DNA from 4 places in the Thauera sp. WH-1 genome. Region 2 is predicted to be linked to each of the others. Evidence: predicted binding sites of a transcription regulator. Region 2 holds the regulator's gene; each other region holds the start of a gene.
The links. The regulator sigma-54, encoded in region 2, starts transcription at its own class of promoters, with help from an activator protein. The targets are predictions, from matches to a motif close to TGGCACGCTTNCTGCTNA.

Region 1 (4,208 bases), on a different contig from region 2:
GCATCGAGTCCGTGCTGAGGGCCTGACTCTTGGGCCGCGCCGAGGAAAAGGTGCTCGACTTCAATCAGTCCGTTGGTTGGTGCGAGGATGACGCCGCGCTCGAGCACGTTTTCCAGCTCGCGCACGTTGCCGGGCCAGGAGTGTGCCTTGAGCGCATACATCGCCTTGTCGCTCACGCCGGCCAGGCGCTTTCCGTGCAGCGTCTCGAAACGCCTGATCATCGCCTCGACGAGGGCGGGGATGTCACCGATACGCTCGCGTAGCGGCGGTATCGTCACCGGGTAGACGTTGAGCCGGTACAGCAGGTCGCGCCGGAAAGTTCCGGCGTTGACGGCCTTCACCAGATCGACGTTGGTCGCAGCGACTAGGCGAACATTCACCTTGCGTGTCCGTTCGTCGCCGAGGCGCTCGATCTCGCCCTCCTGCAGGACGCGCAGCAGCTTTGCCTGAGCGGACAGGGGAAGCTCGCCCACCTCGTCAAGAAACAGGGTGCCGCCGTCTGCACGCTCGAATTTTCCGGCACGGGAAGCATGCGCGCCGGTGAAGGCTCCACGTTCCACGCCAAAGAGTTCGGACTCGATGAGCTCGTCGGGCAGCGCTGCGCAGTTTACTGCGATGAATGCCTTGTCCTTGCGCGGGCTCATCTCGTGCAGGGTGCGAGCGAAACGCTCCTTGCCAACGCCCGTCTCCCCCAGCAGCAGCACCGAGACATTGGTCACTGCGGCGCGCGCGACCAGGTCATAGGCGTGCACGAAGCCCGCCGAATTGCCGATGAGATCGGGTGTGCGCCTGGGGCACGCGATGGTGCGGCGCATCGCTTCGATCTCCTCGCGCAACTCCAGGAGCCTGCCGACGATATGGTCGGCCTCGAAGTAGGGGCGCAGCTGATCGGCGTCCGGCCACTCTTCGGCGGGCTTGCCGACGATCCGGCAATGATCGGCGCCGGTCGCGGCACATTCTGTCTCGCGAAAGAGGATGAAGCGGCTCATGAAGGCGCTCGTGTAGCCCGAGGCATACCCGATCATCATCCAGCACACCGGGTGCTCGACCTCGCCAAAGGCCTGGACGTGAGCCTCGGCCTCCCACGAGTGGTGCCAGAGGAATTCGGCATCGAAGGCGACGCCGGGGGTGTCGAATTCGAGTCGAACCGGCTCCACGCGGGCACAACCCTCGAGCATGTGCAACTGTGGGCCGACCACGAATGCATCCGCAGGGTCGGCGGTGCCGCGCGTCTTGCGTGCGAGTTCGGCGTCCCGCATACCTGAAGCGAAGCCCATCCGGGTGAGTATCCGGCGTGCTTGTTCCTGGCCGACCGAGTCGATGAGTTCCTTGCGCAGTTCGGAGAGGGCGCCCGCATGGAGGAGCAGCATCCGATGTTCGCCAAGCCAGATCAGGCCTTCTTTCGGGGCAAATCTGAGAAGGCCGCGCAGGTCGGCATTCTCCGGATAATGGATGGAACTCAAGCCTGATCTCCTCGTCCCTGATGCATGCTCGTTCGATTGCGAGCCGTTGTCGTCGGTGCGCCTGACCGCCGTACTCGAGCAAAGCTTACCCGACGCGTACTCTTGGGGACACCTTGCACGAAAGCGCGATCATAATAAAAATCTCGAGATATATAAAGGAATGGCACATTTCTTGATCCAAGCGGAGTGGCGCCCCTGCCGGTGCCTGTATTGATCACGATGAAGCACGACAGCGTTAGAGGAGAGAAGAGGGGATGGCGGAAAAGTTCGCAGTATTAATCGAGGACAGTGGTGAGATCGTGCGGTGTGACTCGCGGGAGAACGTTCTCAGGGCAATGGAGTGCCTGGGCAGGAAGGGGATTCCCGTGGGGTGTCGTGGCGGTGGTTGTGGAGTGTGCAAGGTCAGGGTGACGGCGGGCCTGTACCACACGCGAAAGATGAGCCGGGCTTGCGTGAGCGAGGCGGAGGAGGCGGACGGGGTGGTGCTGGCCTGTCGGCTCTTTGCCGACAGTGATCTCGTGGTGAAGGCCGAAGGCAAGATGATCAAGGCCTTGCAGGGCCCATCCGGGAGCCCCGGTGGCTGAGGGAAAGGTTTCGCCCGAGGCTTGGATTCGTCGACGAAAGGGGCCGGATGCGCACAGGCGTACCGGCCCTTTTTTGCTGCAGGGCAATAAATAGAGTTGATGAAATGATCAAGCGGTCTTCTGCGTTGAGCATTTGATGAAGAGATTAAGCTCCGGTCTCGACAGACAAAATCTCGAAATTCGAGCACAGGCCAGTCGTGGTGGGAGATTCGGTGAGTTGGCACGGAAGTTGATTAGACATTGTCCGAAGCACCCCAACACTGATCAGATCAAACAGGAGGAACAAGGGCGAATGGACAAGGAACAGCCTGCGATCGACGTCAGCAAGAAGTACGTGCGTCTGATCGAGCGGCGGCCCGATGGCTTCGTCGAGTTCGAGTTTGCGATCGGCGAGCCCGACTTGTGTGCCGAGATGCTGCTGCCGGCCGATGCGTACGAAGCCTTTTGCGAGGCAAACAAGGTGATTCAACTCGAGCCGCGCGACGAGTCGGACGAGTCGGACGAATCGGAGAGTTCCGACTGGAACTGGAATCTTCATCAGGCAACCCATCAGCGATTCCGTTGAGTCGCTATCCAATCAAAAGGAGGAGAATTCATGCAGATCGATTTGCGTACGGTGTCCATCAAGCCCCTGCGGCACACCTTCGACAACGTCGCCCGCCGTATCGGTGCCGACAAGCCCGCCTCGCGCTACCAGGAAGGCACGCTCGACATGCAGCAGACGGCGAACTTCCATTACCGCCCGACCTGGGATCCCGCCCACGACATCTACGATGCCTCGCGCACCGCGATCAAGATGGCCGACTGGTATGCGTTCAAGGATCCGCGTCAGTTCTATTACGGCGCCTACACGCTGGCCCGCGCCAAGCAGCAGGACACTGCCGAGGCGAACTTCGATTTCGTCGAGAGCCGCGGCCTTGCGGCAACGCTGCCGGATTCGGTGCGCGACACCGTGCTCAAGCTCCTGCTGCCGCTACGCCATGTAGCCTGGGGCTCGAACATGAACAACGCGAGCATCTGCGCCTACAGCTACGGCACCGGCTTCTCGCAGCCGCACATCTACCACTCGATGGATCAGCTCGGCATCGCCCAGTACATCACCCGCGTCGGTCTGCTCCTGGGGGACCTCGAGTCGCTCGACGAGGCCAAGCGGGCGTGGATGGAAGACGATGCGTGGCAAGGGCTGCGCCGCTACGTGGAGGACTCCTTCGTCATCAAGGATCCGGTCGAACTGTTCGTGGTCCAGAACGTCGTCCTCGATGGGCTGATGTACCCCCTGGTGTACGACACGATCATCGACGACGTGCTGTCGTCGCAGGGCGGCACGCCGGTCGCCATGCTGACCCAGTTCATGACGGACTGGTTCGCCGAGACCAGGAAGTGGGCTGACGCCACGGTGAAGATCGCCGCCGCCGAGTCCGCGGACAACAAGCAGATCATGACCCAGTGGCTGACCGAGTGGCGCGACCGCGCCGCCTCCGTGCTGCTGCCCGTCGCCCGCATCGCTCTTGGCAACCGAACCGACGAAGTCATGGCCGATGTCGTCCAGCAATTCAACACGCGCATGGCCAAGGCCGGCGTGACCCTCTGAGGGAAAAGCATCTATGTCCACCGTATTTCTCGCGTTGCAGACCAACGAAGAAACCCGCCCCATCATCGAGGCGATCCTGCAGGACAACCCCGGTGCGGTATGCGACGAGCAGCCGGCGATGGTCAAGATCAATGCCGACGGCAAGCTGGTGGTGCGTCGCGAAACGATCGAGGAGATCATCGGCCGCGACTACGATCTGCAGGAGCTGCAGGTGAACATGATCACCATGTCGGGCAACCTCGATCAGACCGACGACGAAATCACCCTGTTCTGGAAATCCTGAGACCCCGAGGAGACAAGACAATGGATATGCAAGTTGCCAAGAAGAAGCTCGGCCTGAAAGAGCGCTATGCCGTGATGACGCGCGGTCTGGACTGGACCCCGTCGTACCAGAAGATGGAAGACATCTACCCCTACATCGCCTACGAGGGGATCAAGATCCACGACTGGGACAAGTGGGAAGACCCCTTCCGCCTGACCATGGACGCCTACTGGAAGTACCAGGCCGAGAAGGAGCGCAAGCTGTACGCGATCATCGACGCCTTCGCCCAGAACAACGGCCACCTCAAC
Region 2 (4,208 bases):
TGGGCACCTCGCAGGCGTCGGCGACGATGATGGCCGGCGGACGTGCGGACAGGATTTCGTTGAGGTGATGCGCGACCTTCTCGTTCGACTGGCGGCGTGCCCAGGCGAGTTCGGCGGCACCGAGGATCTGCAGGCGGGTCGGGTGGATCAGATTGAGGTGGCCCACCAGATCGGCGGGCCAGATGCGTTCTTCGGCCACCGCGATGCGCGCGTCAAGGCGCCCGCTGAGGTGGCACAGCTTCAGGCTGTCGCGGTACGCCTCATACAGCCGCGCGACGCTGGTCTGCCGCATCGGCGCCCCAGTTCATGAACATCTGATGGATGTGGGCCGCGTCCGGTGCGTCGAGCAAGGCTTCGCGGAAATCACGATCGCTGAACATCTGCGCGAGCTCGGACAGCAGCTGCAGGTGGGTTTCGTTCGCCTGCTCGGGAACGAGCAGGACGAACAGCATGTTCACCGGACGCCCGTCCGGGGCGTCGAACTGCACCGGTGTGGCCAGGCGCAGGAAGGCGCCGGCGGCGTCCTTCAGGCCCTTGATGCGGCCGTGCGGAATCGCGATGCCTTGACCAAGCCCGGTCGAGCCGAGTCGTTCGCGGGTGAACAGGCTGTCGAACACGGTGCTGCGACCGATGCCCTGGTTGTTCTCGAACAACAGGCCCGCCTGCTCGAAGACGCGCTTCTTGCTGCTGGCGTCGAGGTCGACCACCACGTTGGAAAGTGGCAGGAGTTGAGATATCAGGCTCATTCGCTGGAAGGCTTGCGCAATAGCTGAACCGCCTAGGTCAGGTGCTGCGTTTGGACGGTCCGGGGCGAGTGGGGCTCGCGTCGTGAAAACGCGCGCATTATAACCACACCCCGGACACGGGGCGGTAACGAAGGCGTCAGACTTCGGGTGCCTGGTGCTTGATCGTTTCGTGGTTGTGGTCGGCCTGCTTCTGCTTGTACTTCTGAACCTGCCGGTCGAGCTTGTCGGCCATCGCGTCGATGGCGGCATACAGGTCGGCGTCGTCGCTCTCGACGAAGATGTCCTTGCCGCGCACGTGCAGCGTGACTTCCGCATTCTGCTTGAGCTTCTCGACCGAGAGGATCACCGCGACACTGGTGACGTTGTCGAAGTGACGGATGACGCGATCGAGCTTGGAAGTCACGTAGTCGCGAATGGCCGGGGTGACTTCGACATGGCGCCCGGTGATGTTGAGATTCATGTTAACTCCTGTTGTTGTCAGATGGATTTGCGCAGACTGACCGGCGGGATATTGAGGGATTCACGGTACTTGGCGATCGTGCGCCGTGCGACCACGATACCCTGCTGGCCCAGAACTTCTGCAATCTTGGCGTCGGACAGCGGCTTCTTGCTGTCTTCTGCATCCACCAGCTGGCGAATCAGCGCTCGAATCGCCGTCGAGGATGCCGCTCCGCCGGTATCGGTGGCGACGTGACTGCCGAAGAAATACTTGAGTTCGAATACACCGCGCGGGCTCGCCATGTATTTTTGCGTGGTGACGCGCGATACGGTGGATTCGTGCAGCTCGAGCTGGTCTGCGATCTCCCGGAGAGTGAGTGGCCGCATCGCCACCTCCCCATGATCGAAGAACTGCCGCTGCTGGTCAACGATGGCCTGAGACACCCGCAGGATGGTGTCGAAGCGCTGCTGGACGTTCTTGATCAGCCAGCGTGCCTCCTGCAACTGGCCGCTGAGCCCACCCCCCTGGCCGCGGTTCTGCTGCAGCAGGCTGGCATACAGGCGGTTGATGCGCAGGCGCGGCATCGCCTCCTGATTGAGGGTGACGGTCCAGCGACCGCGCAGCTTGCGCACGACGACGTCGGGCAGCACGTAGCGCGTCTCCGCGCTCGAGTAGCGCGACCCCGGGTGCGGGTCGAGGCTGCAGATCAGGGCGTGGGCGGCGCGCAGGGCGTCGTCGTCGCAGCCGGTGAGTTTCTTGAGCTTGACGAAGTTGCGCTCGGCGAGGAGCTCGAGATGCTTGTCGACGATCTCGAGCGCGAGCGCGCGGGTGTCGGTCGCGGGCAGCGTGCGCAACTGCAGCGACAGGCATTCCTGCGGGCTGCGCGCGCCGATCCCGGCCGGCTCGAGGTTCTGCACATGGCGCAGGGCGATGCTGAGTTCGTCGAGCTCGACCTCGGACTCCTCGGGCAGCAGCTCGAGCAATTCCTCGAGCGGCTGGTGCAGATAGCCGTCGTCGTCGAGCGCCTCGATCACCAGGCGCACCAGGGCGCGGTCGCGATCCGACAGCGGCGACAGCGAGACCTGCTGGTCGAGGTGCTCGCGCAACGACACGCCGGCCGCCTGCAGGTCCTGGTAATCGACGTCGTCATCGTCCTCGCCGCGGCTCGAGGCGCCGCTGCCCACGTTCGACCAGTCGATGCCCTCGTCCTCGCTGCTGCCTTCGCCGCCTTCCCTGTGTTCGCCGGCCTCGGCGCCGGCGCTGTCGGGCGCCGCCTCGCGCGCCTCGTCCTGGCGCTGCTGTTGCTGCAGTTCGTGCTCGGGCGGGCTGCCCGGCGCGGCAGGGGGCATGAACTCCACCCCATCGCTGTCGGCGCGTTCGAGCATCGGGTTCTCGAGCAGGAAGCGCTCGATCTCCTGGTTGAGCTCGATGGTCGACAGCTGCAGCAGCTTGATCGACTGCTGCAGTTGCGGCGTCAGCGTGAGGTGCTGGGAGAGCTTGAGCTGGAGGCTGGGTTTCATCGTGGTCGGTGTGGGTGCGCACTCACAGGCGGAAATGCTCGCCGAGGTAGACCTGGCGCACGCGCTCGTTGTCGATGATCTCGGTCGGCTTGCCGCTGGCCAGTACCCGGCCTTCGCTGATGATGTAGGCGCGGTCGCAGATCCCCAGGGTCTCGCGCACGTTGTGGTCAGTGATCAGCACGCCGATGCCGCGCTCCTTGAGGAAGCGGATGATCTTCTGGATGTCGATGACCGCGATCGGGTCGACGCCGGCGAAGGGCTCGTCGAGCAGGATCAGGCGCGGGTCGGTCGCCAGTGCGCGGGCGATCTCGCAGCGCCGGCGCTCGCCGCCGGACAGCGACACCGCGGTGTTGTTGCGCAGGTGGTTGATGCCCAGCTCGAGCAGCAGCTCGTCCAGGCGGGCGTTGATCTGTCGCGTCTCCAGCCCCCGCAGCTCGAGCACGGCGCGGATGTTCTCGGCCACGCTGAGCTTGCGGAACACGCTCATCTCCTGCGGCAGGTAGGACAGGCCGAGGCGGGCGCGGGCGTGGATGGGCAGGTGGGTGAGATCGGTGCCGTCGAGCGTGATCTGACCGCCGTCGGCACGCACCAGGCCGACGATCATGTAGAAACAGGTGGTCTTGCCCGCGCCATTGGGGCCGAGCAGGCCGACCACCTGGCCCGGGTCGACCTCGAAGCCGACATCGTGCACCACGGTGCGCGACTTGTAGCGCTTTTGCAGGCCGGCGACCTTAAGCAGACTCATCGAAGGGCTCTTTCAGCAGCTTGCGGATCAGTTCGGGGGCGAAGCCGCGGGTTTGCAGGAAGCGCGCCTGGCGCGCCCATTCGCGCGGGTCGGCCGGCGCGGAGCTGAAGCGGCTGCGCAGCACCTGGCGTGCGCGTTCCAGTTCCGATTCTACGCATTCGTTCTCGATCGCCTGCTCGATCAGGTCACGCTCGATGCCGCGCCGCGCCAGCTCACTGCGCAGCCGGCCGGCGCCGAAACGGGCCGCCTTGCCGCGCACGAAGGCCTCGGCGTAGCGGCTGTCGGACTGCAGGCCGAGCTCGCCCATGCGCGCAATCACGGCGTCGATCTCGTCCGCCTCGCCGTGGGTGGCGAGCTTGCGCGCCAGTTCGGCGCGCGAGTGGTCGCGCCGCGCCAGGTGACGGAGCGCGCGCTCGCGCAGGCTGGGGACGCCCATGGCCGTACCTTGGCCCCGCTCAGGCCTCGGCGGCTGCCGCTGCGGTGGTCGTCACCGCCATTGCGGGCAGGCCGACCGCGGCGCGCACCTTGTTCTCGATCTCACGCGCCAGCGCCGGGTTGTTGCGCAGGAACTCGCGCGAGTTGTCCTTGCCCTGGCCGATCTTGTCGCCCTGGTAGGCGTACCAGGCGCCGGACTTGTCGACGATCTTGTGCGTCACGCCGAGGTCGATGATCTCGCCCTCGCGCGAAATGCCCTCGCCATAGAGGATGTCGAAGTGCGCTTCCTTGAACGGCGGCGACACCTTGTTCTTGACCACCTT
Region 3 (4,208 bases), on a different contig from region 2:
AGGGTGGCGCCGATGGCATTGGTGCCGCGCTGGCATTCGCTCCAGCTCGCCCCCGGCTGCAGGGCGACCCGGCTCGCACGGTCAACGAAGGACGGGTCGCCGACACCGTGCAGGATCAGTCCGCTCGCGTCGGCAAGCAGCACCATGCTGCCCGAGGCGCGGATCTGTTCGTACAGGTGCTCCATCACGCCGCCCGCGTGGTTGAGCAGGGCGGCGTTGCGCTCACGCGCGAGCATCAGGTCGGCACGCGTCGTGTTGGCGGGCCGGCCGCGTTCGCCAACCTCCAGGCCGAGGCGCTGGCAGCGCTCCCAGGAACGCAGCACCGGAGCCGAAAGCCCACCCTCGGGTACGTCGCCGCGCTCCAGGTATCGCCGCCGCAAGGACTCGAGCTCACCACCTTGCGTGGCACGCGCGTGAATCTGCCCCATCTTCCTGTCTCCCCATGCCGACGGGCACTGGCGGCGCGCGCATCACGCCCGCCGCCCGCCCCATCGATGATCCTCGGCGCCAAGTTGCGCCACCCTGGCGCATCCGGCTTCAGGAGACATTCAAAGCAAGAATGGTGCCCGCATCCACTACCTATCCTGTTCGCCAAGCTGGCGTCACCGCCCGAGCCTGCGATCCTCCGCTTCGATGTCGGCGAACTCGTCGTCGGTGAACAGCCGGGACCGGGTATGGAAGGCCTTGCCGGTGTTGCCCTCGAGCGAAAAGGTGCCGCCGTGGCCGTCGACCACGTCGATGATCAGCTGCGTGTGCTTCCAGTATTCGTACTGCGAGGCGCTGATGTAGAAGGGCACGCCGCCAATGTCGCCGAGGTGCACGTCGTGGGGGCCGATGGTCAGATCCGTGGGCAGGTAGCAGTTGGCGGCGCTGTTGTCGCAGCAGCCGCCGGACTGGTGGAACATCAGGTCCGGACCATACTCGGCCTTGAGTTGCGCGATCAGCGCGAGCGTCGCGGGGGTGGCGATGACGCGTTCGACCATGTCGCGTGCCTCCAGATCGAAAAAAACGGGGGCGGTCGCCCGCCCCCGGCAAGTTACCCGACTACGGGCAGAGGGAGAAACAGGGTGCCGATCAGAAGAAGCCGAGCTTGTTCTCGCTGTAGCTCACCAGCAGGTTCTTGGTCTGCTGGTAGTGGTCGAGCATGACCTTGTGCGTCTCGCGACCGATGCCCGACTCCTTGTAGCCGCCGAAGGCCGCGTGCGCCGGGTAGGCGTGGTAGCAGTTGGTCCACACGCGCCCTGCCTGGATGGCGCGACCCATGCGGTAGGCGACGTTGCCGTTGCGGCTCCACACGCCGGCGCCCAGGCCGTACAAGGTGTCGTTGGCGATCGACAAGGCCTCGGCCTCGTCCTTGAAGGTGGTCACCGCGAGCACCGGCCCGAAGATCTCCTCCTGGAAGATGCGCATCTTGTTGTGGCCCTTGAACAGCGTCGGCTGGATGTAGTAGCCGTCGGCCAGGTCGCCGTCGAGCTGGGCGCGCGCGCCGCCGATCAGCACCTGGGCGCCCTCGTCCTTGCCGAGCTGCAGATAGGACTGGATCTTGCTCATCTGTTCAGAAGAGGCCTGCGCACCCATCATGGTGTCGGTGTCGAGCGGGCTGCCCTGCTTGATGGCGGCAACGCGCTTGACCGCACGCTCGATGAAGCGGTCGTAGATGGACTCCTGGATCAGCGCGCGGCTCGGGCAGGTGCACACCTCGCCCTGGTTGAAGGCGAACAGCACCAGGCCCTCGATCGCCTTGTCGAGGAAGGCGTCGTCCTTGTCCATGACGTCGGCGAAGAAGATGTTGGGCGACTTGCCGCCCAGCTCGAGTGTGGCAGGGATCAGGTTGTTGGCGGCGGCCTGGGCGATGACGCGGCCGGTGGAGGTCGAGCCGGTGAAGGCGATCTTGGCGATACGCTTGCTGGTGGCGAGCGGCATGCCGGCCTCGCGGCCATAGCCATTGACGATGTTGAGCACGCCCGGCGGCAGCAGGTCGGCGATCAGCTCCATCAGCACCAGGATCGAGATCGGAGTGGACTCGGCGGGCTTGAGCACCACGCAGTTGCCCGCGCCCAGCGCCGGCGCCAGCTTCCACGCCGCCATCAGGATCGGGAAGTTCCACGGGATGATCTGGCCGACCACGCCCAGCGGCTCGTGGATGTGGTAGGCCATGGTGTTTTCGTCGATCTCCGAGATGCCGCCTTCCTGCGCGCGCAGGCAGCCGGCGAAGTAGCGGAAATGGTCGACGGCGAGCGGGATGTCGGCGTTGAGCGTCTCGCGGATCGGCTTGCCGTTATCGACGGTCTCGGCGTAGGCGAGCAGCTCGAGGTTGGCCTCCAGGCGGTCGGCGATCTTGAGCAGGACGTTCGAGCGGGTGGTGGCGTCGGCCTTGCCCCACTTCGGGAAGGCGGCGTGCGCGGCGTCCAGCGCGAGCTCGATGTCCTCGGCGGTGGAGCGTGCGGCCTGGGTGTACTTCTGGCCGGTGATCGGCGTGACCACGTCGAAATACTGGCCCTTGACCGGGGCCACCCACTGGCCGCCGATGAAGTTGTCGTAGCGGGTCTTGAACTGGACCTTGGCATCGGTCTGGCCGGGCAGTGCGTACAGCATGGTGTCGTCTCCTCGATCTTTACGGTGTGCGGGCAGGTTGCCACGCGATTCATTCAGCAGGGCCCGTGCCAGCAACTCGATCTCTTGCAGTTCAGTCACTTGCGTGGTCCCTTGAGCTCATGTTCGTTCAGAAAAGCGGCTGGAGCATTGCCCGGGTTGCTCCACCTGCTCCATTTATCCGGCATTTATGGAGCAACCCGGGCACGGCCTCAGAAGAACAGGATGCCGCCGACGGAAATCGTCCGCGTCTTCAGGTCGCCCGGGAACAGGTCGGCGCCCTCGCCCTTCTCCTGGTTGTATTCGCCGACCAGGGTGATGTACTTGTTCAGGCTGTGATAGACGCCGACGGTGGCCGAGCGGAAGGTGTTGGTATCGGTCAGCAGGCCGCCGCGGTCACGGTTCTCGCCGAAGTTGAGACCGAACTTGGTCTTGCCCACGGTATAGGTGCCCTGCAGGAAGTAACCCCTGCCATCGTTCTTGGCAAAGGGCGAGAAGAACAACGCGCCCACCGTGGACAGACCCAGCCCGCTGGCGTCGAAGCCGTAGGCCACCGCCTCGAAGGCGCCGATGCCGATCTTGGCGCCAAGCTCGAAACCACCGGCGTTGAAGCTGCCGGCGCCGCTGGTGCGCTGGTGGATCGCCCCCGCCCACAGCGAACCCTTGGCCGTGCCGGCCTCCCAGTCGTAGTTGGCCATGGCCTGGAAGCCGGGATCCTTGGTCTCGTCGCCGGCGAACTTGTTCGGGTCGAAGATCCCGAACGAGGCCGACAGGCCGCCCATCGTCGGCGTGGTGTAGGTGATCTGCGGCTGGAAGCCGGTGTACATGTAGCCGTGGCCGATCATGCCGAAGGTGGTGTTGAAGGGGGTGGAGGCGTAGCTGTTGCCGCCGAGGCCGAGCAGCGTCATGTCGGACAGGATGATCTTCTGCCCGAACAGGCCGATGTCACGGCCGAACTTGACCGTGCCCCAGTCGGTGTTGCCGAACTGGAAGTACAGGTTGCGGGTGTCGATCTGGGTGAAGGGGCTGTCACAGCCGGTGGCGCCCCCGCAGCCCGGATCGCTGGGCAGGCCGACGACGTCGGACTTGTCGTTGATGCCGGGGGCGAAGCCGACATGGGCCTTGATGTCGAGGCCGTCGACCTTGGTGGTGAACACGAAGTTGATCCAGCCCGGCAGTAGGCCGTTGGTGAGCGCCGAGTTGTTGGTCTTGACCCCGCCCGATTCCGCGCTGCGGTGGGAGTAGAAGCCGTTGATGGTGCCGTTGATGTCGAGCGTGGCATCCCCCTGCGTGAAGCTCACCGCATGGGCCGGCCCCATGCCGAGCGCCATCAGCGCCCCGGCCAGCAGGCCGAGCCGCCTGCCCTGCGCTGCCCGGGATCCCTTTCGCATCGTCGTGTTATCCATTGTTTCCTCCTCGTGGATGGTCGTCTTGTCGTTTGCACGTCAGAGCCGGGGCGAAGCGCCGGCCTGGGGCGGCCTTGTGCAATCGCTGTGCCATCGCGCTGCAGGGCGCGCCAGCCATGGGGATGCGGGTCGGTGGCGGGCTGTGGCCCTGCTCCAGATGTTCCACCGGGGCGTTGCCCGCCCCTGATCCGAAACGAAACTTCGGAACAG
Region 4 (4,208 bases), on a different contig from region 2:
GGTGGCGTGGGCGGCGAGCCGCGTCCATTCATGCACCACATGAAAGCCGCTGCGGTTGCGCACGATGCGCGCGCCCTCGCCCTGGAGCCGCAGGGGCGCCTCGATGATGGCGCCGGTGGTGGCGTCGATCGGGCGCAGCGCGGCCAGCACCCGCCACTCGAAGCGCTCGAGCTCAAACAGCTCGGGGGCGTGGGGTGCCGGCGTGCTCATGAGGCCTCCCGGCCATAGGCGAAGCGCGCGGCGACGACGCGGCGGTAGCTGGCGTCGTCGGTGTCGGGGTCGATGCGCACCAGGCGCGCGACCCAGGACACCGACAGGCGATAGGCCGGGGCGAGGGCGTCCCAGATGCGCATCAGGTCTTCGGTGGGCAGCTCGGAGGGCACGATCTGGATGACTTCCTCGCCGTCCCAGCCGGCGTCCGGGGTCAGCGAGGAGGCATCGAGCACCGGGTACTGGTGCAGCTGGCGCAGCGCCCAGGTCATCGACACCTGCTCCTCCTCGGCACTCATGCCCCAGGCGCTCATCAGGTAGTGCAGGTCGAGGGCGAGCGGGCCGGCGCCGGCGTCGCCCTCGCGCATGCGCGGGCTCTGGCGGCGGTGCTCGTTGACCGCGATGCGGTACAGGAACAGCGTGATGCGGTTGCCCTCCTCGATGTCGCCGGCGAGCTGTCCGGCGCTCACCAGCTCGAAGTCGCAGGCCGGCAGCGCGCGCTCCGCCCCGGGGCCGGGGTAGGTGTTGCGCAGGAAGGTCACGATCGAACTTCCCACCGAATGCACGCCGAAAACGTTTGCCATCGTTCGCCTTGCGCTTGTCAGTCGGTCTGTCTGTGCTGCCTGCTTCGCTCAGTTCCGTCCCTCAGTGCGGCCGGTCGGGGTCCGGCCGTGCTGCCGCGCCAAAGACCCGGCGCCCGTCCGGGGTGTGGGTGACGCGCACGGCGCGAAAGGCGATCAGCTGCTGCAGGGCAGCGTGGACTTCGTCTGCCGTTGCCTCCACGCCCCGGCTGCGCAGCCACCAGCGCGCGATGCCTTCCTCGCTGTCGACCGCCTCGGGGTGGCACGCCAGGTAGGCTTCGATGGCCTCCATGAGCTCCTCGAGGTGGCGATCCTGCATGGCGGCGGACTCCCGAACCGGACTTCGGCGACACCTATGCGAAACGCGTGCCACGACTCCGTTTCTCATGAAAAACTAAATTAAAACAAGGGATTGATTGAAATCTACGCTGACTGTCGAGCGGCGCCCGGGGGGTCGAGCGGGTCGTTCCCGACCCAGGTCCGCGCCCGTGCCATGGGCGAAAGCGCCGTCAGTCGGTCGATCGGCGTGCCTTGACCGCGTCCGCGCCGTGGGTCGGCTTTGACCCGGTACATGCCTTGCGCAGGCCGGGCACCAATCTGGTGCGCTCGCGAGCAGCCGTGGTGCGCGCGCTGCGCATTCGAAGGGCGTTGTCCGGGCCAATGCACTGCGATGACGCCGACGCGGGACATTGCATGATTCTTGCTGTCGGAATTGACCAGCATCCCTGCCCTTCGCGAGGCCCCTGTGTCCATCCACGTCAAGCTGAACCACGTCACCCATTACCGCTACGACCGCCCGGTGACGCTGTCGCCCCAGGTCGTGCGCCTGCGCCCGGCGCCGCATTGCCGCACGCCCATCCACGCCTATTCGCTGAAGGTCGAGCCGGCCGACCACTTCATCAACTGGCAGCAGGACCCGCAGTCGAACTACCTCGCGCGCCTGGTCTTCCCCGAGAAGGCCACCGAGCTGCGGATCGAGGTCGACCTGGTGGCCGAGATGTCGGTCATCAACCCCTTCGACTTCTTCCTCGAGCCAGCGGCGGAGAAGATCCCCTTCGCCTACGACGAGGCCCTGAGCGTGGAGCTGGCGCCCTACCGCCTGAAGGCGCCGGCCGCGGCGCTGGGGCCGAAGTTCCTCGACTACCTCGAATCCATTCCGCGCGAGCCGACGGCCAGCGTCGATTTCCTGGTCGGGCTCAACCAGCGCCTGCAGCAGGACATCCGCTACCTGGTGCGCCTCGAGCCCGGCGTGCAGACCCCCGAGGAGACGCTGACCCTGGCGAGCGGCTCCTGCCGCGACTCGGCCTGGCTGCTGGTGCAGCTGCTGCGCCACCTCGGGCTGGCGGCGCGCTTCGTGTCCGGCTACCTGATCCAGCTCACGCCCGACGTGAAATCGCTCGACGGCCCGTCCGGCACCGAGGTCGACTTCACCGACCTGCACGCCTGGTGCGAGGTCTATCTGCCCGGCGCAGGCTGGGTCGGTCTTGACCCGACCTCGGGGCTGTTTGCCGGCGAGGGCCACATCCCGGTGGCGTGCACCCCCGAGCCCTCGTCCGCCGCGCCGATCACCGGCTTCACCGACGACTGCGAGTGCGCCTTCGAGCACCACATGAAGGTCGAGCGCGTGTGGGAGGCGCCGCGCGTCACCAAGCCCTACACCGACGAACAATGGGCGGCGATCGAGGCGCTGGGCCATCTCATCGACGGCGACCTGACGGCGCATGACGTGCGCCTGACCCAGGGCGGCGAGCCCACCTTCGTGTCGCTCGACGACCGCGACGGCGCGGCCTGGAACAGCGACGCGCTCGACCCCCACAACCGCGATGGCAGCAAGCCGAGCAAGCGCACGCTGGCCGAGAACCTGATGTTCCGCTTGAAGGACCACTACGCGCCGCAGGGCCTGCTGCACTTCGGCCAGGGCAAGTGGTACCCCGGCGAGCAGTTGCCGCGTTGGTCGCTGAACTGCTACTGGCGCCGCGACGGCGAGCCGATCTGGCGCAACCCGGACCTGTTCGCGCGCGAACTCTCCGGCACCAAGGTGGACGAGGCCACGGCGGCGCGCTTCCTCGCCCGCGTCGGCGAGCGCCTGGGTGTCGACACGCAGTGGATGATGCCGGCCTTCGAGGATGCCTGGTACTACCTGTGGCGCGAGCGCCGGCTGCCGGCCAACGTCGATCCGCACGACTCGCGGGTGGACGATCCGCTCGAGCGCGCGCGCCTGGCCAAGATCTTCGACCAGGGCCTGAAGCAGGTCATCGGCCATGTGCTGCCGATCGTGCGCGAGCATGCCGGCGCTGCGGGCAAGGGCTCGCGCTGGCAGAGCGGGCCGTGGTTCCTGCGCAGCGAGCGCCTGTACCTGATCCCGGGCGATTCGCCGATCGGCTACCGCCTGCCGCTGGACTCCCAGCCGTGGGCGGGCAAGGGCGACTATCCGTGGATCCACGCCGCCGACCTCAACCAGGCTTTCCCCGCGCTGCCGGCCCATGCCGAGCTGCGTCAGCAGCTGCGCCCGACCGGCGTGACGGCGGGCGCGACCATCGGCGCCGACAGCGGGCTGGGCTTCGCGGCGCACGGTGGCGGGTGGACGCCTGGCCGCGCCGAGCACGCCGGCTTCCATGGCGTGCAGGGGGAGGACGCGGTGCCGCTGCCCGGCGCCGCCGAGGCGGCGCTCGCCAGCCGCGACGAGCGCATCGACCCTGCGCGCCGTCCGGCGCCCTTCGAATCCGCCGCCTGGATCACCCGCAGCGCGCTGTGCGCCGAGCCGCGTGGCGGCCTGCTGTATCTCTTCATGCCGCCGACGGTGGCGCTGGAGGACTACCTCGAGGTCGTCACCGCGATCGAGGACACCGCCGCCGAGTTCAGCCTGCCGGTGGTGCTCGAGGGCTACGAGCCGCCCTCCGATCCGCGCCTGGCGAGCTTCCGCATCACCCCCGACCCGGGCGTGATCGAGGTCAACGTGCACCCGGCGGCGAGCTGGGACGAGCTCGTCGAGCGCACCACCACGCTGTACGAGGAGGCCCACCAGTCGCGCCTGTCGACCGAGAAGTTCATGCTCGACGGCCGCCACACCGGCACCGGCGGCGGCAACCACTTCGTGCTCGGCGGCGCCACGCCGGCCGATTCGCCCTTCCTGCGCCGGCCCGACCTGCTGCGCAGCCTGGTGAGCTACTGGCACAACCACCCCAGTCTGTCCTACCTGTTCTCGGGCCTGTTCATCGGCCCGACCTCGCAGGCGCCGCGGGTGGACGAGGCCCGCCACGACACCGTGCATGAGCTGGAGGTCGCTTTCCAGCAGTTTCCCGAGGTGGGCAGGCAGGTGCCGCCCTGGCTCATCGACCGCCTGCTGCGCAACCTGCTGATCGACGCCAGCGGCAACACCCACCGCGCCGAGTTCTGCATCGACAAGCTGTACAGCCC

Region 1: a site for sigma-54 is predicted at 2,266-2,283, ahead of ACMV5O_RS20920 (phenol hydroxylase subunit). Genes of this name have one in related genera too.
Region 3: a site for sigma-54 is predicted at 2,649-2,666, ahead of adh (aldehyde dehydrogenase). Genes of this name have one in related genera too.
Region 4: a site for sigma-54 is predicted at 1,481-1,498, ahead of ACMV5O_RS03380 (DUF2126 domain-containing protein). Genes of this name have one in related genera too.

What each region holds. Positions count from the first base shown of each region.
Region 1 covers NZ_JBLQGP010000046.1:445-4,652, forward strand. The annotation lists gene ACMV5O_RS20910 (sigma 54-interacting transcriptional regulator) at 1-1,463, opposite strand, end outside; gene ACMV5O_RS20915 (2Fe-2S iron-sulfur cluster binding domain-containing protein) at 1,718-2,047, shown strand; gene ACMV5O_RS20920 (phenol hydroxylase subunit) at 2,340-2,612, shown strand; gene ACMV5O_RS20925 (aromatic/alkene monooxygenase hydroxylase subunit beta) at 2,643-3,638, shown strand; gene ACMV5O_RS20930 (MmoB/DmpM family protein) at 3,652-3,921, shown strand; gene ACMV5O_RS20935 (aromatic/alkene/methane monooxygenase hydroxylase/oxygenase subunit alpha) at 3,942-4,208, shown strand, end outside.
Region 2 covers NZ_JBLQGP010000004.1:66,640-70,847, forward strand. The annotation lists gene hprK (HPr(Ser) kinase/phosphatase) at 1-292, opposite strand, end outside; gene ptsN (PTS IIA-like nitrogen regulatory protein PtsN) at 261-746, opposite strand; gene hpf (ribosome hibernation-promoting factor, HPF/YfiA family) at 883-1,206, opposite strand; gene ACMV5O_RS05900 (RNA polymerase factor sigma-54) at 1,224-2,705, opposite strand; gene lptB (LPS export ABC transporter ATP-binding protein) at 2,728-3,450, opposite strand; gene recX (recombination regulator RecX) at 3,437-3,886, opposite strand; gene recA (recombinase RecA) at 3,906-4,208, opposite strand, start outside.
Region 3 covers NZ_JBLQGP010000008.1:102,711-106,918, forward strand. The annotation lists gene ACMV5O_RS10205 (sigma-54-dependent Fis family transcriptional regulator) at 1-428, opposite strand, end outside; gene ACMV5O_RS10210 (DUF779 domain-containing protein) at 603-983, opposite strand; gene adh (aldehyde dehydrogenase) at 1,075-2,595, opposite strand; gene ACMV5O_RS10220 (porin) at 2,805-3,998, opposite strand.
Region 4 covers NZ_JBLQGP010000002.1:240,822-245,029, forward strand. The annotation lists gene ACMV5O_RS03365 (hypothetical protein) at 1-210, opposite strand, end outside; gene ACMV5O_RS03370 (DUF4255 domain-containing protein) at 207-794, opposite strand; gene ACMV5O_RS03375 (hypothetical protein) at 856-1,110, opposite strand; gene ACMV5O_RS03380 (DUF2126 domain-containing protein) at 1,537-4,208, shown strand, end outside.